DNA from 3 places in the Streptomyces sp. NPDC093018 genome. Region 2 is predicted to be linked to each of the others. Evidence: riboswitches for the same ligand, from Rfam matches in the RefSeq annotation. Region 2 holds a riboswitch; each other region holds the start of a gene.
What was found. A riboswitch is a leader RNA that binds a small molecule or an ion and turns the genes downstream of it on or off. The one in region 2 is predicted to bind cobalamin.
Positions count from the first base shown of each region.

Region 1: it holds a riboswitch for cobalamin, as region 2 does, so the genes downstream of both, AB0N90_RS10185 (cobalamin biosynthesis protein) here and AB0N90_RS30900 (DUF4430 domain-containing protein) in region 2, are expected to answer to the same signal.
Region 3: it holds a riboswitch for cobalamin, as region 2 does, so the genes downstream of both, AB0N90_RS21385 (HoxN/HupN/NixA family nickel/cobalt transporter) here and AB0N90_RS30900 (DUF4430 domain-containing protein) in region 2, are expected to answer to the same signal.

Region 1 is NZ_JBFBFF010000003.1:622,360-630,049, reverse strand. Features, by position in the region: gene AB0N90_RS10200 (lysozyme) at 1-682, shown strand, start outside; gene AB0N90_RS10195 (inorganic phosphate transporter) at 837-2,105, shown strand; gene AB0N90_RS10190 (hypothetical protein) at 2,137-2,364, shown strand; cobalamin riboswitch at 2,518-2,661, shown strand; gene AB0N90_RS10185 (cobalamin biosynthesis protein) at 2,760-3,713, shown strand; gene AB0N90_RS10180 (cobyric acid synthase) at 3,710-5,218, shown strand; gene cobN (cobaltochelatase subunit CobN) at 5,215-7,690, shown strand, end outside.
Region 2 is NZ_JBFBFF010000018.1:61,261-68,950, reverse strand. Features, by position in the region: gene AB0N90_RS30910 (hypothetical protein) at 1-1,253, shown strand, start outside; gene AB0N90_RS30905 (cobalamin-binding protein) at 1,946-2,866, shown strand; gene AB0N90_RS30900 (DUF4430 domain-containing protein) at 2,880-3,368, opposite strand; cobalamin riboswitch at 3,530-3,670, opposite strand; gene AB0N90_RS30895 (hypothetical protein) at 3,721-4,074, opposite strand; gene AB0N90_RS30890 (sterol desaturase family protein) at 4,117-4,950, opposite strand; gene AB0N90_RS30885 (GntR family transcriptional regulator) at 4,947-5,669, opposite strand; gene AB0N90_RS30880 (ferredoxin) at 5,897-6,106, shown strand; gene AB0N90_RS30875 (FAD-dependent oxidoreductase) at 6,096-7,451, shown strand; gene AB0N90_RS30870 (cytochrome P450) at 7,477-7,690, shown strand, end outside.
Region 3 is NZ_JBFBFF010000009.1:177,494-185,183, reverse strand. Features, by position in the region: gene AB0N90_RS21415 (hypothetical protein) at 1-824, opposite strand, end outside; gene AB0N90_RS21410 (M1 family metallopeptidase) at 895-2,271, opposite strand; gene AB0N90_RS21405 (hypothetical protein) at 2,426-2,557, shown strand; gene AB0N90_RS21400 (hypothetical protein) at 2,673-3,014, shown strand; gene AB0N90_RS21395 (SPFH domain-containing protein) at 3,227-4,369, shown strand; gene AB0N90_RS21390 (hypothetical protein) at 4,417-5,496, shown strand; cobalamin riboswitch at 5,586-5,789, shown strand; gene AB0N90_RS21385 (HoxN/HupN/NixA family nickel/cobalt transporter) at 5,817-6,908, shown strand; gene AB0N90_RS21380 (hypothetical protein) at 7,098-7,316, shown strand; gene AB0N90_RS21375 (heavy metal translocating P-type ATPase) at 7,313-7,690, shown strand, end outside.

The DNA of each region.
Region 1 (7,690 bases), on a different contig from region 2:
CTGCGCCGCCACCGCCGCGGCCGGCCCCCCGGACCGGATCGCGAGCCGGCCCAAGGGGCACGACGTGTCGTCCCACCAGAAGAAGGTGGACTGGCCGGCCGCACAGGCCCGCGGGGCGCACTTCACCTACGTCAAGGCGACCGAGTCCACGAGCTACCACAACCCCTATTTCCGTCAGCAGTACGACGGCGCCCGCGACGCGGGACTGATCCGCGGCGCCTACCACTTCGCGCTGCCGGACGAGTCCTCCGGCGCCGCGCAGGCCCGCTACTTCGTGGCGCACGGCGGGGGCTGGCGGGCCGACGGCTGGACGCTGCCGCCCGCGCTGGACATCGAGTACAACCCGTACAGCGCGAAGCACCCCTGCTACCGGCTGGGCTGGAAGCGCATGAAGTCGTGGATCTGGTCGTTCAGCGACGAGATGGCCCGCGAGATTGGCCGCCGTCCCGTGATCTACACCACGGCCCAGTGGTGGAAGCAGTGCACCGGCGACAGCCACGCCTTCGCCTCCCGCCACCCCCTGTGGGTCGCCCGCCACGGCACCTCGGAACCGGGCAGGCTGCCCGGCGGCTGGCAGTACTGGACCTTCTGGCAGTACGCCACCGCGGGCCGGCTGCCGGGTGACCAGAATCTCTTCAACGGCACCTCCAGCAGGCTGCGGACCTTCGCGGCGGGCTGGTGACCCAAGGGGCGTATGGGCACGTCCGGTTCGGGAAGCGGAAGCGGAGGCTCACTCCCCCGATGCGGACACCCCTGTGCCCGCCCCAGTTCATCTTCCGTTCACCCAGGTTGCCTACGTTCATCCGGACAACGACCTCGAATGATTGTCTGGGTAAATGGAAAGCTTCTCGCTGATCCTCGCGATTGTGGTGGTTACCGCACTCGCGTTTGATTTCACGAACGGTTTCCACGACACCGCGAACGCGATGGCCACCACCATCTCCACCGGCGCGATGAAGCCGAAGCTCGCGGTAGCCATGTCCGCCACCCTCAACCTGGTGGGCGCCTTCCTCTCCGTGGAGGTCGCCAACACGATCTCCAAGGGACTCGTCGACGAGAGCGGCATCCGCCCCGAGGTCATCTTCGCCGCCCTGGTCGGCGCGATCCTCTGGAACCTGCTGACCTGGCTGGTGGGCCTGCCCTCCAGTTCCTCGCACGCCCTGATGGGCGGTCTGATCGGCGCCGCCGTCGCCTCCGCCGGATTCGGCGCCGTGCACGGCGGCGTCCTGGTCACCAAGGTGCTGCTGCCCGCGGTCGCCGCGCCGGTCGTGGCGGGTGTCGCCGCCCTGGTGGCCACCCGGCTCTCCTACAAGGCCGGCACCAAGGCCGAGGGCGAGGCCACCCGCAAGGGCTTCCGCGTCGGCCAGGTCGCCTCCGCCGCGCTGGTCTCCCTCGCGCACGGCACCAACGACGCGCAGAAGACGATGGGCATCATCACCCTCGCGCTGATCGCGGGCGGCGCCATCGCCCCCGGCTCCAACCCTCCCACCTGGGTGATCCTCTCCGCGGGCCTGGCCATCGCGCTCGGCACCTACATCGGCGGCTGGCGCATCATCCGCACCATGGGCACGGGCCTGACCGATCTGGAGCCCCGTCAGGGCTTCGCCGCGCAGACCAGTGCCGCGACCGCCATCCTGGCCTCCTCCCACCTCGGCTTCTCCCTCTCCACCACGCATGTCGTCTCCGGCGCGGTGATGGGTTCGGGCCTCGGCCGCAAGGGCGGTGTGGTCCGCTGGTCCACCGCGACCCGGATGACCGTCGCCTGGGTGCTCACCCTGCCGGCCGCCGCGCTGGTCGGCGCGGGCGCCGAGGCCGTCACCGAACTCGGTGACGGGGGCACCGCCGCCGTCGCCGTCTTCCTGATCGCCGCGAGCGCCTGGATCTACAAGCTGTCCCGGCGCGAGGTCATCGACCACACCAATGTGGTCGCCGACCCGGCCGCGGAGCCCTCCGGCGTGGTGACCACCGCCATCGCCGCGGTGAGCCCCCCGCCCACGGGCGCGATCACCGAGGACCTGACGGCCACCATCCCGGCCCCCGCGCAGGCTCCGGCCGCCGAGACGTCGGCCCCCGCCGCCTCGGCCCCGCCGGCCGCCACCGTCTGACCCCGAGCCCGTTCACCAAGGAAGCATTCCCATGAAGATCGACTGGGCGTCCATCGGCTCCGTCTTCGGCGTCAGCCTCGCGTTCACCGTGGGCCTGGTGGTCCTGTTCACCCTCGGCGTCAACGGCCTCGCCCGGCGCGAGAAGGCCGCGGCCGAGGGCGGCACCGCCACGCTCGCCGTCACCGGCGCCTACGTCTGCTTCGCGGCCTGCGCGGCGGCGGTGGCGTACGGCATCCTCCTGATCGTCTCCAAGTCCTGAGCCCGGGGCCCAGGCCCCGGCAGTTCCCGAAGGCTCCCCTGCGCCGCCCGCGGCAGGGGAGCCTCTCGCGTGCCCGGACCCCCCCCTGGTGCGGGAACACCCCTCGTGGTGTGGGAATCTGCACACTCCCGCAGGTCAACGGCAAGTTGACGGCCGTTCCGAGGGCGTGGTGGACTTCCCACGCCATCTACGGCAGCAGAAGAGGAAGCCGGTGCGAATCCGGCGCGGTCCCGCCACTGTCACCGGGGAAGAACCCCCGGGTAGCCAGGAACTCTCGCCGCCGGATCACGTCGAACCAGGGCGCGGACACCCTGAGTGAGGACACATCGCCATGCTCGGCTGCCGAAGGACCAGTACCAGGACCACTGTCGCGGTGACCACGGCCGACTGAGCCGATGGCCGCCGATCGCAGTTACGCGTACGGCGCCGCCGCCGGACTTCTCGGCGACCTCCTCCTCGGCGATCCCCGCCGCGGGCATCCGGTCGCCGCGTTCGGGCGCGCGGCCGCCGCTGTCGAAGGCGCGTTGTGGCACGACCACCGCGGCTGGGGCGCTCTGCACACCACCGTGTGCGCCGGTGGCGCCGTCGCGCTCGGCGCGCTGGCCGCCCGTGCCGTACGCCCCTGCCCCGCCGCGTCCGTCGCCCTGACCGCCGCGGCCACCTGGGCCGTCGTCGGCGGCACCTCACTCGCCCGCGAGGCGCAGGCCATCGGGGCCGCCCTGACGGCCGGGGACATCGAGGCGGCCCGCGCCCGGCTGCCGCATCTGTGCGGCCGGGACCCGCAGGCGCTGGACGCCGACGGGATCGCGCGGGCCGTGGTCGAGTCGGTCGCCGAGAACACCTCCGACGCGGTCGTGGGCGCCCTGGTGTGGGGCGCGGTCGCCGGGGTGCCGGGACTGCTGGGCTTCCGGGCCGTCAACACCCTGGACGCCATGGTGGGTCACAAGTCCCTCAGGCACCGCCGCTTCGGCTGGGCGTCCGCGCGCCTGGACGACGTGGCCGGCTGGCCGGGGGCGCGGCTGACCGCCGTCCTCGCCGCCGCGGCCGGACCCGATCCGCGCGGCGCCGTACGGGCGTGGCGCGCCGACGCCCGCCGCCATCCGAGCCCCAACGCCGGTCCCGTGGAGGCCTCCTTCGCGGGCGCCCTCGGCGTGCGCCTGGGCGGCACCCTCTCCTACGGCGGTCGCGTCGAGCACCGTCCCGTACTGGGCGGCGCCACCGGACGGGCCGTACAGGTCCCCGACATCGGACGGGCCGTACGGCTCTCCCGGCGCGTCGGCCTGCTCGCGCTCGGCACCACGGTCGCCGCGCGCCTCCTCGTCAACGGACTGAAGGGACGCGGGAAATGAACGGTGGTCTCCTCGTCGCCGGCACCACCTCCGACGCCGGAAAGAGCGTCGTGACGGCCGGGATCTGCCGGTGGCTGGTGCGCCAGGGTGTGAAGGTCGCGCCGTTCAAGGCGCAGAACATGTCCCTCAACTCCTTCGTCACCCGGGAGGGCGCCGAGATCGGGCGGGCCCAGGCCATGCAGGCCCAGGCGTGCCGGATCGAGCCGACCGCGCTGATGAACCCCGTGCTGCTCAAGCCCGGCGGCGAGCAGAGCAGCCAGGTGGTGCTGCTGGGCAAGCCGGTGGGCGAGATGAGCGCGCGCGGCTACCACGGCGGGCGCCGGCAGCGGCTGCTCGGCACGGTCCTGGACTGCCTGGCCGAGCTGCGCGGGCAGTACGACGCGGTGATCTGCGAGGGCGCGGGCAGCCCGGCCGAGATCAATCTGCGCCGCACCGACATCGTCAACATGGGGATCGCGCGCGGCGCCCGGCTGCCCGTGCTCGTCGTCGGCGACATCGACCGCGGTGGCGTCTTCGCCTCCTTCTTCGGCACCCTCGCCCTGCTCTCGCCCGCGGACCAGGAGCTGGTCGCCGGGTTCCTGGTGAACAAGTTCCGCGGCGATGTCTCGCTGCTGGAACCGGGGTTGGACATGCTCAAGGGCCTCACCGGGCGGCCGGCGTACGGCGTGCTGCCGTTCCGGCACGGGCTCGGGATCGACGAGGAGGACGGCCTGCGCGTCTCCCTGCGGGGCGCGGTGCGGGAGTCGGCCGTCGCTCCCCCGCTCGGCGCGGACGTGCTGCGCGTCGCCGTGTGCGCGATCCCGCTGATGTCCAACTTCACCGATGTGGACGCGCTGGCCGCCGAACCCGGCGTCGTGGTGCGGTTCGTGGACCGCCCGGAGGAGCTGGCCGACGCCGACCTGGTCGTCGTCCCCGGCACCCGGGGCACCGTCCGGGCGCTCCGCTGGCTGCGCGAGCGCGGCCTCGCCGACGCGCTCGCCCGCAGGGCCGCCGAACACCGGCCGGTGCTCGGCATCTGCGGCGGTTTCCAGATCCTCGGCGAGCACATCGAGGACGAGGTGGAGTCGCGGGCCGGCGCCGTCCCCGGCCTCGGACTGCTGCCGGTGCGGGTGCGGTTCGCCCGCGAGAAGACCCTCACCCGCCCCACCGGCCAAGCCCTCGGCGAGCCGGTCGAGGGGTACGAGATCCACCACGGCGTCGCCGAAGTCACCGGCGGCGAAGCCTTCCTGGACGGCTGCCGGGTCGGCCAGACCTGGGGCACCCACTGGCACGGCTCACTGGAGTCGGACGGCTTCCGGCGGGCCTTTCTGCGCGAGGTGGCCGCCGCCGCGGGCCGCCGCTTCGTGCCCGCGCCGGACACCTCCTTCGCCGCGCTGCGCGAGGAGCAGCTCGACCGGCTCGGCGATCTGATCGAACAGCACGCGGACACGGACGCGCTGTGGCGGCTCATCGAGTCCGGCGCGCCGCAAGGACTGCCCTTCATCCCACCGGGAGCGCCCGCATGAGCACAGTGTTGTTGTTGTCCACCGCCGACACCGATCTGCTGGCGGCACGGGCCTGTGGCGCCGGTTATCTGATCGGCAACCCCACCCGGGTCGATGTCGCCGAGGAACTGCCGCGGCTGCTGGCGGGCGCGGACCTCGCGGTCGTACGGCTGCTCGGCGGCAAGCGCGCCTGGGAGGACGGGCTGGCCGCGCTGAAGGCGTCCGGGGTGCCCGCGGTGCTGCTGGGCGGCGAGGCGGTGCCGGACGCGGAGCTGATGGCCGACTCGACCGTGCCCGCCGGAGTGGTGGCCGAGGCGCTGCGCTATCTGGTCGAGGGCGGCCCGGACAATCTGCGCGAGCTGTCCCGGTTCCTGTCCGACACCGTGCTGCTGACCGGCGAGGGCTTCGAGGAGCCGCGCCGGATGCCGGAGTTCGGGGTGCACGGCGGGTACGAGGTACAGGACGGCCGCCCGACCGTCGGCGTGCTCTTCTACCGGGCCCATGAACTCAGCGGCAACACCGCCTTCGTGGACACCCTGTGCACGGCGATCGAGGCACAGGGCGCCAACGCCCTTCCGGTGTACTGCGGTTCGCTGCGCGGCGCGGACGCCGGGCTGTACGAGCTGCTGGGCCGGGCCGACGCGCTGGTGGCGACCGTGCTCGCGGCCGGCGGCACCCATGCCTCGGAGGCGTCGGCGGGCGGCGACGAGGAGGCCTGGGACATCGGCGCGCTGGCCGACCTCAACATCCCGGTGCTGCAAGGGCTCTGCCTCACCTCCTCGCACACCGCCTGGGACGAGTCGGACGCCGCGCTCTCCCCCATGGACGCGGCGATGCAGGTCGCCATCCCGGAGTTCGACGGCCGGCTGATCACCGTGCCGTTCTCCTTCAAGGAGCAGGGCCCCGACGAGGTCCCGGTGTACGTCGCCGACCCCGAGCGGGCCGCCCGGGTGGCCGGGATCGCGGTGCGGCACGCCCGGCTCGGATACAAGCCGAACGCCGAGAAGCGTGTCGCGCTGGTCTTCACCGCCTACCCGACCAAGCACTCCCGGGTCGGCAACGCGGTCGGCCTGGACACGCCCGCCTCCGCGGTCCGGGTGCTGGACGCGCTGCGGGACGCGGGGTACTCCCTCAGCGAATACCCTTCCGAGGGCGACGAGTTGATCCACCGGCTGATCGAGGCCGGCGGCCACGACGTGGAGTGGCTGACCGAGGAACAGCTGGCCGCCGCGCCCGCGCGGGTGCCGCTGGCCGACTACCGGGCGTGGTTCGAGAAGCTGGACCCCGCGCTGCGCGAGGCGATGACCGAGGCGTGGGGCGAGCCGCCGGGCAACCTCTACGTGGACGGCGACGACATCGTGCTCGCCTCCCTCCAGTTCGGCAACGTGGTGGTGATGATCCAGCCGCCGCGCGGCTTCGGCGAGAACCCGATCGCGATCTACCACGACCCCGACATGCCGCCCTCCCACCACTACCTGGCGGCCTACCGCTGGCTGGACCACAGCTTCGGCGCGGACGCCGTCGTGCACATGGGCAAGCACGGCACCATGGAGTGGCTGCCGGGCAAGGGCCTCGGCCTCTCCCGCGGCTGCGCGCCGGACGCGGTGCTCGGCGAACTCCCGCTGATCTACCCGTTCATCGTCAACGACCCCGGCGAGGGCACCCAGGCCAAGCGGCGCGGGCACGCCACCGTCGTGGACCACCTGGTGCCGCCGATGGCCCGCGCCGACACCTATGGCGACCTCGCCAAGCTGGAACAGCTGCTGGACGAGTACGCGCTCGTCTCCGACCTCGACCCGACGAAGGCACCGGCCGTCCGCGCCCAGATCTGGACCCTGGTCAAGGCCGCCGAGCTGCACCACGACCTGCATGTGGACGAGCAGCCCGACGACGCGGCGTTCGACGAGTTCGTGATGCACATCGACGGCTATCTGTGCGAGATCAAGGACGTGCAGATCCGCGACGGCCTGCACATCCTGGGCGGCGGCCCGGTCGGCGAGCCCCGCGTCAACCTCGTGCTCGCCGTGCTGCGCGCCTCCCAGGTGTGGGGCGGGCAGGCGAACGCGCTGCCGGGTCTGCGGGCCGCCCTCGCCGAGCATTTCGGGCTGGTGGAGAAGGAGTTGCTGGCCGAGCCGGGCGCGCCGGTGAAGGTGCCCGTGGAGCTGACGGACCTGGTGGCGGGACCGGCGCGGACGGCCGCCGACACGATCGACCTGCTGGAGCAGCTGTGCCGGCGGATCGCGGAGGGCATGGAGGCCCGTAACTGGGCGCGCGAGGCCGTACGGGAGGTCGTGCGGGAGGCGCTCGGGGGCGTCGAACTCCCGGACGCGGTCGCCGTGTCGGAGTTCGCGTGCGACGAGGTCGTACCGCGGCTCGCGCGCACCACGGACGAGATCGGGCACATCCTGCGGGCGCTGGAGGGCGGTTACGTCCCGGCGGGGCCCTCGGGCTCGCCGACCCGCGGCCTGGTGAACGTCCTGCCGACCGGCCGCA
Region 2 (7,690 bases):
CGGACGGTTCGTACGCCGGGTCGGGGCTGTCCAACGAGTGGGCGTTCAGCGCGCTCGCCTCGGCCGGGACCGCCGCGGTGGATGTGACACCCGGGGGTGACACGAGCAAGAACGCGAGAACCGTCTACCGGAATCTGCTCTCGACCGCCGCCTGGCTGTCCGCGTCCCCCGTCGTCACGGACTACGAGCGTGCGGTGCTGAACGCCTACGCGGCGGGCATCGATCCGGCCCGGGTGTCCGCCTCGCGGGATCTGATCGCCGACATCTACGGCTACTGGCAGACCTCGGAGAACGGCTACTTCGGCCCGTCGGCCAACTTCAACGGCACCGTGTTCGCCGCGCTCGCCCTGAACGGCGCGAAGACGCAGTCCGGGCAGGCGCGGATACCGGCGGCACTGCGTGACTCCGTCGTCGCCCGGATCCGGGCCAACCAGCACAACGACGGCGGCTGGAACTACGGCAAGGCCGAGGGGGATGCGAGCCAGCTCGCCGCCACCAGCGACATCGACATGACCGGTGCCGCGATGGCCGCGCTGTGCACGTCCGGGGTGCCGAACACCGACAGCGGCATCGTCCGGGCCAAGGCGTTCCTGAAGAGCAAGCTGGTGGCGAACAGCGGTGCCTTCAACGCCATGTTCGGTGTGAACTCCGACTCCAACGGCTGGGCGGTGTCCGGTCTCAACGCGTGCGGCATCAATCCGCAGACCGGTGACTTCCTCACCTCGGCCGGGAAGACCCCGGTGGACTTCCTGATCGCGCAGCAGTTCAACCCCGGCGGCGGCTTCCGGTACCAGCCGGGTGACACCTCGCCGACGGCGTACTCCTCGATCGACGCCCTGCGCGCGGTGGCCGGCGGCGGCTTCACCGCGGCACCGCCCGCGCCCACGACGCCGGGCGCCCCGCAGTGGGTGGGCCAGAGCTCGTTCACCTCCGGTACGGCGACGAAGCTGGCGCTCAGCGTGGACGACGGGGCGGGCAACCTGAAGGTGTGCTCCGTGGCACTCACGCCGACCGGCACGACGACCACGTTGGGCGCCGTCCTCGACGCCGCCCAGAGCGCGGCCACTCCGTCCGGCTGCGTCACGGACCTCACCCCGGCCTCCGGCTCCGGCACCGTCACCACCCTCAACGGCAAGGCGAACAGCGGCTCCAGCACCTGGAAGACCAGCATCGACGGCTCGGCCTTCACCACCGCCACCCGCGACATGACGATCGGGGTCGGTGACACGATCGCGGTGCGGTGGGGGGTGTGACGGGGGGCAGTGCCTGAGAGGCGGTGCCTAGGAGTGGTGCTCTGCGAGGCGGGCGCTCGAAGGGGGCGCTCGCCGCGAGGCGTTCGGCATGGCGCGCTCACCCCGGGGAGCACTCAGCGGCCGATGCCGGAGGCGCCAGATCATCCGGCGCATCGCACACCGGATCCGACACCGGGCGCCCGGGGCACGGCGCGCGGAGTCAGCGCGGGCCACCGGCTATCCGGCACTCGCCCCCGCCGCGCCGTCCTGAAGGAGATTCGGGACGCGGCGCCCGCCGCACGGCAAGGGCAGCGGCCACTCGGCGCAGCAGAGTGCGGAGCGGCGTGGTCGCCCGACCGGCGCATCGGTACGGCACGCGCCTCCTACCACTCACCCCGAGACCCAATGCACGCGGCACACGGCGGACGAGGATCGGCGTGAAGCAGCTCGTCCAGCTCGCCATGCCCTGCGACGGCACGGCGATGCCCGCTCGGCGTACGAGGTGCGATGTAGGCGTGCTCACCCGGCACCGGAGGTACAGCGCGCGGCGGGCCCCGCTCCAGGTGTCCGGCCCGCCGTTCCCCGCTCGGCCCCGCCCCAGGCGGCCCCCGTCGGCGCTGGACGTACCCCCTGGTCGGCCCCCGCCCCGAGCCGCCCGGACCGCCGCCCTCCTTTCGGCGCCACCGCAAGCACGCCCGGCATAGGCTCAGCGCATGCGGATCGTCTCCCTTCTTCCTGCCGCGACCGATATCGTCGCCGCGCTCGGTCTCTCCGCGAGCCTGGTCGGGCGTACGCACGAATGTGACTGGCCGCCCCGGGAGGTGGCGGCGGTGCCGGTGGTGACCGGGGCGGAGCTGGACCAGGACGTGCTGACCAGCCGGGAGATCTCCGATGCCGTCGGCGGGTCGGCGCACTCGGGGTCGTCCCTGTACACGCTCGACACCGAGGCGCTGGCGGCGCTGCGGCCCGATGTGGTGCTCACCCAGGACCTGTGCGCCGTGTGCGCGGTGTCGTACGAGCGGGTCAGCCGGGCCGTACGGCTGCTCGACGCGGACACCCGGGTGCTCAGCCTGGAACCGCGCACGCTGGACGACGTACTGGACTGCCTGGTCACCGTCGGCGAACTGCTGGGCGTGCGTGAGCGCGCGCTGCGCCGCCGGGCCGAACTGCGGGACCGGCTCGACCGGTTAAGGGGCGCGGTCGCCGGTCTCGGCCGGCCCCGGGTGGCGGCGATCGAATGGCTCGACCCGCTGTGGCCGGCCGGACACTGGGTGCCGGAGCAGATCACCGCCGCCGGGGGCGAACCGCTCCTCGCCTCGCCCGGCGAGCACACGGAACCGGTGGAGTGGTCGGCGGTGCGCGCCGCGCGGCCGGACGTGCTGCTCGTCCTGCCGTGCGGCTTCCCGCCCGAACGCACCCTGCGTGAGGCCGAGTTGCTCACGAAGCTGCCGGGCTGGCCGGAGCTGCCCGCCGTACGGTCCGGTCGGGTCTGGGTGCTGGACGGGCCGTCGTACTACAACCGGCCGGGGCCACGGGTGGTGCGCGGGGCGGAGGTGCTGGCCCATGTCCTGCACGGGGTGCGGGCCGGGGAGCCGGTCGCACCGGCCGAGGCGCGTCCGTTCCCCGGCCGGTGAGGAGCGGGCCGGATCAGAACGCCGTCCAGGTGAACGCCACGGTGTCTCCGGCGTTCAGCTTGAACTGGCAGCCGCCCACCGGGGTGGGCGTGCCGTTGACGGAGATGTTCCAGTAGGCGGAGGCGCCGCCGCTGACGTTCTTGATGATGTCGACGGAGTAGTCGTCGAACGACGCGTACCAGGCGCCGTCCCAGCTGAAGTGCCGCCGGTGGGCGGCGTCGTCGAGGGCCGCGGTGGGCGTCGGCACGGCGGAGGGGTTGGCGCCGCCGTTGGTGCCGTCGCAGGTGTGCGTGCCGCCGGTCGCGGTGGTGACGTCGTGACCGCGGGTTCTGATCTTCCCCTTGAAGAGGGTCCCGTCCGGTCCCTGGACGGTGAGCGTCACTCTGACCGGGGCGTTCGTGCCCGGTGCGCTCTGGGCGTGGGCGGTCGCCGGCGCGGCGACGAGGGCCATGCCGAGGGCGGTCGCGGTGATCAGGGTGCGGCGTGCGAAGGTGCCGTGCAAGAGCTGAGCCTTCCTGGGCGGGCGGCCCGCGGCCTCGTCGCCGGGCGAGCGAGGCGCACCCGGGCGGCTCCGGGCACCGCCGCTCGCGCGGACCGGTGGACGGGCCGGACCCGGTGCTCCGGGCATGGCTCTCGGCTTCGCGCTGCGGACCATGACAGTGGGAAGCGGTTCCAGCACGTGCCGGGCAGCCCGACTCGCGGCCCACGGCCGCACACGGTTGCAGGTCAGCGCCGGATTCCCACCGGCTTCCCCCAGTCACGCACTTATGCGGTTGTTGTGCGAACGGTGTTCATTCTAGGGGTAATTGGTGAAGACGGACTAGAACTCCGGCTGATTCCGCGGCCCTTGGGGCTCAGGGGTTGGCCGGGCGTCCCGGTGGTGTGAAGGCGTACAGCCCGAGGATCTCCGGCAGTGGTGCCACGCCCGGCCCGCCGGACCGTACCCAGGTGATGATGTCCTCGGTCGCCTCCGGGTCGTTGACGAGCCCCAGCCAGACCGGCCGGCCACCGGCGGCGCGGCCGGTGGCGGAGGGCTGTACGACGATGACGTTGGCCTGGTCGCACACGTCGAGGCAGTCGGAGATCCGCAGGGGTACCGCCGCCTCCAGCCGGGCGGTCTGCGCCGCGTGGTCGACGCCGGTCACCTTCGGGCTGCCGCAGCAGCAGTCACGGCACACGACGACACGGCACGGGACCGATCCGGCCACTGCTACCCCCCGAACTTCCGGCTCGACTTGATCATCATCATCTCATCGGCCGACGCGGGGTGACCATCCCGGCGGCCCGAACACATACCCGGCCCGGTCCCGCCACCGTACCGCCGCCCGGACGTCGCGCCAGGCCGCCGCGTACTCGTGGAAGGCCACCCGCACCAGGTTGTAGCTGTCGATGTTCTTCGTCAGCCCGTACACCACCCGCTCCCCCTCCGGTTCGAAGGTGCGGAAGAGCCGGTCCCAGATGATGAGGATGCCGCCGTAATTGCGGTCCAGGTAGACCTGGTTGGAGCCGTGGTGGACCCGGTGGTGCGAGGGCGTGTTGAAGAACCACTCCACCGGGCGCCACAGCTTGTCCACCCGCTCGGTGTGCAGGAAGAACTGGTAGACGAGGCTGACCGCCTGCTCGACCAGGATCATCCACGGCGGCACCCCGAGCAGCGCCAGCGGCAGCCAGAACGGCAGGCCGGTCATCGGCGTCCAGGTCTGGCGCAGCGCGGTGGAGAGGTTGTAGCGCAGGCTGGAGTGGTGGACCACATGGCTCGCCCACAGCACCCGTACCCGGTGATGGGCCCGGTGATAGGCGTAGTAGGCCAGGTCGTCGCCGAAGAACAGCAGCAGCCAGGTCCAGCCGGAGGACGGCGACAGATGCCAGGGGACGGCGGTGTACGCGGCGGCGTAGACCACGATGGTCGCGACCTTCCACGGCACCGCGATGACCTGGCTGCCCGCGCCCATGGACATGCTGGTGACGGTGTCGCGCAGCTCGTACCCGCGCTCGTCGTCGTCCGGCAGGAAGCGGTACGACAGCGCCTCCACCACGACCAGCAGCACGAACGCCGGGATCGCGTAGATCACGGTGGGGATCATCGCCGTGCCCCCTTGCGGGCGCGGGGCGCGGCGGGCACGCTGCGGGTCAGCAGCTCACGGGCCAGCAGCTCGGCCGCACCGGCCTCGCGGGCCGTGATGTGCCCGGCGAGCCGCCGATGGGCCTCGACGTCGAGGATCTCGCCCGCGCCGAGGTCGGCGGGCACGTCGGCGACCGGGATCAGTCCGTCGACCAGGCTGTTGAAGGCCAGCAGATAGGCGATGTTCCCGGAGCCCTCCACGATCAGCCGCCACCAGGCGATGTAGGTCTCGTCCAGCTCCGTCAGATCGGGCCCGGCCTGCGCGTGCGCCTCGACGGCCGCGGCGATCTCGGCGGCGGCCCGCGCGGAGCAGCGCAGCGCGCACAGCCGGGCGGCGTCCGCGCCGATACAGGCCCGCATCTCCAGGGCGTCGCGGGCGATGTCCTGCACGGTGGGCCCGCTGTCGGCGGCGGCGATGCCCACGGCGAGTTCCAGACCGGCGGTGCGCCGCCAGTCCAGCACCTGGGTGCGGCCGCCATGGCTGACCTCGACCAGCCGGGCCTGCTGAAGGCGTTTGACGGCCTCCCGTACGGCGTGCCGGTTCACCCCGAACTCGGCCGCCAGTTCCCGCTCGGCGGTGAGCGCGCTGCCCGCCGGCAGCACCCCGCCGAGAATCCTGTCCCGCAACAGGGCGAAGAGCTGGTCGGAGACCGCCTCGCGCCGTATGTGTCCCTCAGTCATGGCGATCAGGGTGGACGCGCTTCGTACAGTGGTCAACTGGTTGGACCAGTTTTTTTCCGCGCGGACCCGTGGACATGTCGGCGTTCGTCCGGATCCGTCAAGCGGCGTTTTCCCGCGAGGCGTTGGCGCGCCGCTCCCGGCCGCCGCCCGGGTGGCCGTGCGCGCGCCCCGGTCTCGCCCCATGCTGGACGTGAGGGGGCGGTACGGCGGAGGAGGAAGTGGTTGCGATGCAGACCGTTGTCGACCTCACGCGCTGCCAGGGCTACGCACAGTGCGTGTTCCTCGCGCCGGACGTGTTCCGGCTGCACGGCGAGGAAGGGCTGCTGTACGCCCCGGCCGTCCCCGACGATCAGGTCGAACGGGTGCGCCAGGCCGCCGCGGCCTGCCCGGTGCAGGCCATCCTCCTCGGGGAAGAGGTGAGCGGCGGTGCCCGATGACCTCACAGGCGGCCGGATCGTCGTCGTGGGCGCCTCGCTGGCCGGGCTGCGGGCCGCGGAGGCGCTGCGCGAGCAGGGTTTCACCGGCTCCCTGACCGTCGTCGGGGACGAACCCCATCCGCCGTACGACCGCCCGCCGCTGTCCAAGCAGGTACTGCTGGGCGTCGCGCCCGCCGACTCCACCGGGCTGCCGATGCGCCGCGACCCCGAGGCGGAATGGGTGCTCGGTGTAAGGGCCACCGGCCTGGACACGCTGGGCAGGCGGGTGCTGCTCGACAACGGGGAGTCACTGCCGTACGACCGGGTGCTGATCGCCACCGGGACCCGCGCCCGGCCCTGGCCGAACCCGGCGGAGGCCGCGCTGGACGGCGTGTTCACCGTGCGCACCCGCGAGGACGCGGCGGGGCTCGCGGCGGCGCTGGACGCGGGGCCGCGGCGGGTGCTGGTGATCGGCGGCGGGTTCACCGGCTCCGAGATCGCCTCGGCCTGCCGGGAGCGCGGCCTGGAGGTCACGGTCACCGAGCGCGGCCCCGCGCCCCTGGTCGGCGCGCTCGGCGGCACCCTCTCCAAGCTCGCGGCCGCCATGCAGCGCAACCACGGCGTGGACCTGCGCACCGGGGTGACGGTGACCAGGCTGCTCGGCGAGAAGACCTTCACCGGAGTGGAGCTGTCCGACGGCAACCAGGTGGACGCGGATGTGTGCGTGGTGGCGCTCGGCGCGGTGCGCAATGTGGAGTGGCTCGCGGACTCCGGGCTCGCGGCGGGCCCGCGCGGGCTGGCCTGTGACGCCGGATGCCGGGCCTTCAATATGTACGGCATCGTCACCGACGACGTCTTCGTGGCCGGTGACGTCTCCCGCTTCCCGCACCCGCTCTTCGGCTACCAGCTGCTGTCCCTGGAGCACTGGGGCAACGCGGTCACCCAGGCCGAGGTGGCCGCCCACAACATGGTCAGCCCGGGACCGCTGCGGCGCCCGCACCTGGCCCTGCCGACATTCTGGTCGACCCAGTTCGGGCTCAACATCAAATCGGTGGGGGTGCCCACCTACTCCGACCACGTGGTCATCGCGCAGGGCTCCCTGGAGGCGCGCCGGCTCGCCATGGTCTACGGCTACCGGGGCCGGGTCACCGCCGCGGTCACCGTCGACATGGCCAAGTCGCTCGACTACTACCAGCATCTGATCGAGACCGGCGCGCCGTTCCCGCCCCCGCCGGGCGCCGCCGACCGGGCGCTCGCGGCCGAGATCCCGATCCCGTCCGACGTACCGGACCCGTCGGTGCTCTCGCACGGCCCGACGGTCGCACTGACCGGCTATCTGCCGGACCGCCGGCTGACGGTGGTATAGCCCACCCCCACTCCGAGGAGCCGACATGGACCCCGGCACCCTGCTGGCCAGGATCACCGACTACGCCAGCCGCCCCGACCCCTACCCCCTGTACGCGGAGCTGCGGGAGGCCGGGGCCGTCGTCCCGCAGGCCGACGGCAGCCTGCTGATCGGCGGCTATCACGAGGTCGCCGCGCTGCTGCACGATCCGCGGATGAGCGCGGATCCCCGCACCCGCGGCCTGGAGACCGCCAAGCCGC
Region 3 (7,690 bases), on a different contig from region 2:
GTGAGGAGCGGGGCCGGGTCGGGTGGCGGGGTGCCGAGGCTGGTGCCGAGTCGCCGGAGTGCGGTCGTGAGAGGGAGGTGCGGGAAGGGGAAGTCGGCGGGGAGGACAGCGGCCTGCCGGGAGTGGTCGTCGCCGTGGAAGTCCAGGGTCCAGTTCTCCCAGCCGGGCAACGGCCAGTCGTGAACGCCGGTCACGGTCTGCACCGCCCAGAGCGAGACGGTGCGGGCCTGCGGGTCGAAATGGACACCGCCGTACGGCATGTCGGTGGGCGCGGGGGTGGCCGGCGACGCGGGGAGCAGGTCGATCAGGGCGGGGCCGCCGGCGAGATGATCGATGGGTTCCCCGGCGCTGCCCCATGCGCGCACGCTTGCGTCGGGCAGGCGCAGGGAGACGACGGACCAGGGATCGGTGCTCTCGCTGCCCGCGAACTCAGAGGGTTCGAAGGTCTCGAACCAGCCCGGCGCACGGGTCAGGTCCCTGCCGACGCCCAGATGGTGGGTGAGGTCACCCATGCCGTCATGCGCGAAGCGGACGTCCCAGCCGGGCCATGTCCGGGCCAGTACGGCGCGGGCGGCGCGGTGGTCGGCCCAGCTGTCGGCGAATCCGAACCAGAGGAGGATCCGGCGGTCGTGGTCGACGAGCGCGGCGCCCTCGCACCACACGTCGTCGAGCCATTCGTCGATCTTCCGCTGGGCGCGGAAGCAGCGCGTCGCCGCGGCCGGACCGGGCAGCAGATCATCGACCACCCGGTTGGCCGCCCAGTGCGAGAAGTACCGCTGCCAGGCGCCGTTCTCGACCACCACGTACTGCGCTCGTGCTCCCATGTGCGGCGAGGCTAGCGCCGCCGGGCGCCGGGCGACGAACGGTTTTCAGGTGGCCGACCCGGGCTCCTCCTCACATCCGGGACGGCTTCCCCCTGTTGAGGAGCCAGGTGTCGAAGAGCCCGGTCAGGTCCTTCCCCGACGTTTTCTCGCACAGGGTGATGAACTGCCGGGTGTCGGCGTTGCCGTGACGGTGCCGGCGCGTCCAGGCGCGGAGTATGCCGAAGAAGACCTCGTCGCCGACGGCCCTGCGCACCTTGTGTACGGCCATGGCGCCGCGGCCGTAGACGGGCGGGTCGGAGACGCGCCCGCCGCTGGGCGGATCGGCGGGCGGGAAGGCCCAGATGCCCTCGGCCTCGTCGTCCGTGCCGTCGTAGAAGTCCTCGAAGATCTCGTCGGTGCTCCTGCCGCCCCGCTTCTCCTCCCACAGCCACTCCGCGTAGGTGGCCATCCCCTCGCTGAGCCACATGTCCTTCCATGTCCGCGGGGTCACGGAGTTGCCGAACCACTGGTGCGCCAACTCGTGGACCAGCAGGGTCTCGTCCGGAGCCGCGGCGAAGTAGGGCTTGGTCTGGGTCTCCAGGGCGTAGCCGAGTCCGGGGAGGTGGTCGACGACGGCGCCGGTCGAGGAGAAGGGGTAGGGGCCGAAGAGTTCGCCGGCCCAGTCAATGATCTCGGGCACCAAGTGCGGTACGGCGACGGCGCCTTCGGACTCGTCGGGGTCGACGGCGACGTAGACCGGGAGGCGGTCGTGTGTCCGGGTCTTGTGGATCTCGAAGTAGCCGATGGAGACATGGGCGAGGTAGCCGGCCATGGGCTCCGTGGTGCGCCAGTGCCGTGTCATCGTCTCGCCCTTGTCCTTCTGCGCGACCAGCTCGCCGTTGCTCACCGCGTCGTAGAAGTCGCCGTCCTCGTCCCGGGGGACAGTGACCCAGATGTCGAACGTGGCTTTGTCCGACGGGTGATGGTTGCCCGGGAACCAGGTCATGGAGCCGGTCGGCTGGCCCAGGGCGGTCGAGCCGTCATCGGTCTCGATCCAGCCTTCCAGGCCCCCGTCGTCGCCTTTGACCGTTCGTGGGGTGCCGTCGTACGTGACGACCGTCTTGAAGATCTCGTCGTTCTTCAATGCCTTCGCCGGTGTGACGGCCAACTCGTCGCCCGAACGGGAGATGTGGGCTTTCGACCCTTGTACCGTCGCGGTGCGTACCCGCAGGCCCGACAGGTCGAGGTCGAAGCGGCTCAGATCCTGGGTGGCCCGCGCCGTGATGACCGTCGTGCCCTTCAGATGATTGGTCTCCGGTGTGTAATCCAGCGTCAGCCCGTAATGCGTCACGTCGTAGCCGCCATTGCCGAGCGTCGGGAAGAGCGGGTCACCCACTCCGGCCGCGCCGGGCTTCGCGGCCGCGGCAATTCCGTCCCCCGGCGCGGAACCGGCGCAGGACGTCGTCATGGCCACAAGCAGCGCCGCCGGCGGAGCCCAGCCGGGCAGGGAACGCCGGGGTCGGCGGGCCGGTGCTGTGCGAGGTTTCATCCCGTTGCTCCCGTCGACTGCGGCACGCGAGATGTCAGAGGCTCTGCATCGGCCCATGGTTGCCTCAAGATTGGTGAAAATCTATCGGGGAGCTGTCCGGCCTTCGAGGGTCTTCGCCCGGGTCAACGGCGATGAGGGCATCACCTTTCCCGACACCACCGTCGGCGCCGACTGCTTCCAGGAGATCTGCGCCGCCACCGGCTGACCGCCTACCTGCTGCGCAGGCTCGCTGACGACGACACGAGCCCCGGCAACCCCTGCCGACCGGGCCGCCCCGCCGTCAGCAGGCTTACAGGGAACCTTCTTCGGCCGTCGTCCAGATGCCGGACGACGACATCGCCCTGGACGGTCTGCCGGTCCTCCCCGCCGGATCCGTCCATCCCCTTCGGGGTGGCCGCCAACCGCCGCTGCCCCGCCTTGCGTCCGGCACCCCTGATCATGCGTTCCACGACCTGCCACCCGGCATGGTGTGCGAGAACCTGCGTTCGCCGCGCGCCGACGAACCAGGGCACGTCAGACAGGTGGACCTCTCGCCGGAACTGTCCTGGGAGCACGTCCGGCGGCTGCGCGCGCTGACCGGTCTGTGCGCGTTCGGGCTGAGCGAGGAGCAGGCGCACCAGGTCTGCGTGGTCAACCCCGGGGTGCTGATGGGGGTTCGGTGACGATGCCCGGTGGAGTCCGGTCCCACCTGCGGCTGAGGGCGGCTGGGGACTCGTGGCCGCCGTCGGTCCGGGCCCGCCCCACCGGTAGCCGTGCGGGCCGCGGCAGGCATACTGTCGGCTGATCGCCTGACCGATTGATCGTCGTGCGATCACCGACCCGGGACCGGCCGGGGAGCGAGAGATTCCGGAAACGCGAGGAGTGGGGGGTTGTCGTGGGGCTGATGGACCGTATCCGCGGTGAGTTCATCGACATCATCGAGTGGACCGACGACGGCCGGGACACCATCGTGTGGCGCTTTCCGCGCTACGGCAACGAGATCAAGATGGGCGCGCGGCTCGTGGTGCGCGAGTCGCAGGTGGCCGTCTTCGTCAACGAGGGCCGGCTTGCCGACGTCTACCAGCCGGGCACGTACACCCTCTCGACCCAGAACATGCCGGTCCTGTCCACGCTGAAGGGCTGGAAGCACGGCTTCGAGTCGCCGTTCAAGGCCGAGGTCTACTTCGTCACCACCCGGCAGTTCACCGACTTCAAGTGGGGCACCCAGAACCCGGTGATCCTGCGCGACGCCGAGTTCGGCATGGTCCGGGTCCGCGCCTTCGGCACCTTCGCCGCGAAGGTGGTGGACGCCGCCGCGCTGCTGCGCGAACTGGTGGGCACCGACCCGCAGTTCCGCACCGAGGAGGTCGGCGAGCACCTGCGGCAGCTGATCGTCTCCAAGCTGGGCTCCGCACTGGGCTCGGCCGGTGTGCCACTGCTGGACCTCGCCGCCCGGCAGGACGGCATCGGGCGGCAGCTCGCCGACGCGCTGACCCAGGAACTGGCCTCCACCGGCATCGCCATCCCCCGGTTCTACATCGAGAACATCAGCGTCCCGCCGGAGATCGAGGCGGCGATCGACACCCGCTCCCGGATGGCCATCACCGGCAACCTGGACGACTACGCCAAGCTCCAGGCCGCCGACGCGATCCCGCTCGCCGCCGCCAACCCGGGCACCGGCGGTGACGCGCTCGGGCTGGGCGTGGGCATGGCGCTGGGCCAGCGCGTCGTACAGAGCATGTCCGGTACGACGGCCCCCGCGGCCCCGGCGGCACAGGGACCGGCGCAGCCCGCCGCACCCGCCGCCGATGTCCCGCCGCCGCTGCCCACCGCGCCGCGCTGGTTCCTCGCGGTCGCCGGACAGCAGCAGGGCCCGTACGACGAGAGCGCGCTGGCCGGGCAGGTCGCGGCGGGCAACCTGACCCGCGCCACGCTGGTCTGGCGCAGCGGGCAGGCCGCCTGGCAACCCGCGGACCAGGTCCCGGAGTTGGCGTCGCTGCTCGCCGACGTGCCGCCGCCGCTGCCCCCGCAGGGCTGAGATCCGCCGTCCGGCACCTCGGGTAACAGGTCACAAGGAGAAGTGAGTTGACGGATCAGGACGTCGCGCCGGCGCCCGACAGGGCGTTCCAGTGCGAGGCGTGCGGCGGGGTGAGCGAGTACGCGCCCGGGACCTACGCGCTGCGCTGCCCGTACTGCAAGCACGAGCAGGACATCACGCCGATACCGCGGCAGGTCACCGAGCACCCCATCGAGGAACTGGCCGAGCTGCGGCGGGCGTCCGCGCCGAGCCGGGTGAAGGTGTACACCTGCCCCGGCTGCCACGCGGTGACCGAGAGCGACACCCTCAGCGACAAGTGCCAGTTCTGCGCCACCCCGCTGGTCGCGGACGCCGCCGGCACCGAACGCGTCGTACCCGAGGCGGTACTGCCGTTCGGGGTGAGCCGTGAGGAGGCCCGGGACGCCCTGGCGAAGTGGACGAAGTCCCGCTGGTTCGCGCCCGGCGAGCTGAAGAAGGTCACCGAGGCGGAGACGTTCCGGGGCAGTTACCTGCCGCACTGGACGTACGACGCGCAGACCTTCACCGAGTACTCCGGTCAGCGCGGCGAGCACTACTGGGTGGAGGAGGAGGACTCCGACGGCAACACCCGGCAGGTGCGGCACACCCGTTGGCACCATGTGTCCGGAACCGTCGACCGGTTCTTCGACGATGTGCTGGTGCCCGGCAGCAGTCAGGTGCCGGAGAAGGAACTGGACAAGCTCACGCCCTGGCCGCTGGAGGAGACGGTTCCCTACCAGGAGGAGTACCTGGCGGGTTTCCGTACCGTCCGCTTCGACGTCGAGCCGGAGACCGGCCTGGAGTCGGCGAAGGCCCGGATGGCGCCGGTGATCCGCGCCGACTGCAAGCGGGACATCGGCGGCGACGAGCAGCGGGTGCACTCGATGTCCACCGCCTACAGCGGCCTCACCTACAAGCTGGTGCTGCTGCCCGTCTGGTTCCTGACCTACCTCCACGCGGGCAAGGCGTGGCCGGTCATGGTCAACGCCCGAACCGGCGAGGTCATCGGCGAACGGCCGTACAGCGCGGCCAAGATCGCCCTGGCCTCGGTGGGCGGCGCGCTGCTGATCGCGTTGGTGGTGCTGCTCGTGGTGATGCTGCGCAAATGAGCATGGGTGCGGGGACTTCCTCGCGGGCGGCCTGATGTGATCTTGGATACCCGGGGACCGTCCGATTGTGCGGGAGCGGGTGACCGGTTCTACGGTGGGCGGGCCGTGGTGTTCGGGAAGACCGGTGACAGCCCCCAGCGGGGCTCAGACCGGAGCGGCCCTCGCCACTGTGATCGGGGAGTATCCGTCCCAGTTGGGCACGGTCACCGTCCGCCGCCCGGCGGACGGGAAGGCCGGGACGGACACGCGCGCACCCGTAAGCCAGGAGACCGGCCACGGCACTTCACGAGCTGATCCACGAGGTGCTGGAGCGTGACCCCATGACCCTGCCCGCAGAGTCGACCCGTTTTCGTTGGCGGCGCGAGGACACCGTCCGAACCGCCGGGCTGCTGGTGGTGATCGCCGCCCTGCATGTCGTGGCGTTCGGCATCCTGTTCCTGCTGGTCGTGCCCGGGCACTACGAGGTCGGCTCCAAGGCGTTCGGGATCGGCCTCGGGGTCACCGCGTACACCCTGGGCATGCGGCACGCGTTCGACGCCGATCACATCGCCGCGATCGACAACACCACCCGCAAGCTGATGGCCGACGGCAAACGGCCGGTGTCGGTCGGCTTCTGGTTCGCGCTCGGCCATTCCAGCGTGGTGGTCGCCATGGCGGCCCTGGTCGCGGGCGGCGCACAGCTCGCCGGCACCCTGCTCGACGACGACTCCCGTACCCACCAGACCCTCGGCGTCGTCGGCACCACCGTCTCCGGGACCTTCCTCTACCTCATCGCGGCGCTCAACCTCGTGGCCCTCGCGGGCATCCTGCGGGTCTTCCGGGCGATGCGAGCGGGGACGTACGACGAGGCCGCCCTGGAACAGCACCTGGACTCGCGGGGGTTCATGAACCGGTTCCTGGGTCGCTTCACCGGGGCGGTCACCCGGCCCGGGCAGATGTTCCCGCTGGGCTTCCTGTTCGGGCTCGGCTTCGACACCGCGACCGAGGTCACCCTGATGGTGATGGCGGGCAGCGGTGCCGCGGCCGGACTTCCGTGGTACGCGGTCCTGTGCCTGCCGCTGCTGTTCGCGGCGGGGATGAGCCTGTTCGACACGCTCGACGGCACGTTCATGAACTTCGCCTATCAGTGGGCGTTCTCCAACCCGGTGCGCAAGGTGTTCTACAACCTGACCATCACCGGCCTGTCCATCGCGGTCGCGTTCCTGATCGGCACCATCGAACTGGTCGGCGTGCTGCACGAGAAGCTCGATCTCAGTGACGTGGTGACCGATTGGATCGCCGGGCTGGACCTGGACAACGTGGGGTACGTCATCGTCGGCCTGTTCGTGGTCGTGTGGGCGGCGGCGCTGGCGTACTGGCGGTTGGCCGGGGTCGAGCAGCGGTGGGCGGGCCGGCTCGGCGGGGACGGCTGACACCCCGGCCGCTTCGAGGACCCGCGTGCTCTGCCGCCGGGCGGCCGTGCACGCCGACGTGCCAGCAGTTATGGCGTACGTCACGATCAAGTCCCGGAACCCGGCGCTCCGTCGGGCCGACTACTGCGACGGTACGGCTCCAATCGCCATCTCTCGCACGACGGTCCGATGCGACCAGGAAGGTCGGGCATGGCCGATATTCCGATGTCACCCGGCTCCACCGGTACGACCCGCGGCAGGCCGCTGCCGTCTCCCGCGCTCTGGGGATTCCTGCTCCTGCTGACGCTGCTGTTCGCGGTCTCCTACGCCGTCGGCTCGGCGGCGGGGCCGGTGGCGCCCGGCATACATGGCACCGGGAGCGGCGGCGATGACGACATGCCCGGGATGAGCCATGGGGGCGGCGAGTGACCGCGGTCGAACCGGCGGCGGAACTCCTTGTCACCGACATCACCGTCGGCGGAATGACCTGCGCGGCCTGTGTCCGTCGGGTGGAGAAGAAGCTCGGCAAGCTGGCGGGCGTCACGGCCTCGGTCAATCTGGCCACGGGGCTCGCCCGGGTCAGCCACCCGGCCGATGTCGCGCCCGAGAGCCTCCTCGCCGCGGTCGAACAGGCCGGGTACCAGGCCGCGTTGCCGGTGCGCGAGGACGAAGAGGACTCCGGGGCCGCAGGCGGTGAAGAGGCCGAGTCCCGGCGCGAGCGGGAACGGCTCACGGTCACCGCGCTGCTGGCCGTACCCGTGCTGGTGCTCTCGATGGTGCCGGCCCTGCAGTTCCGCGATTGG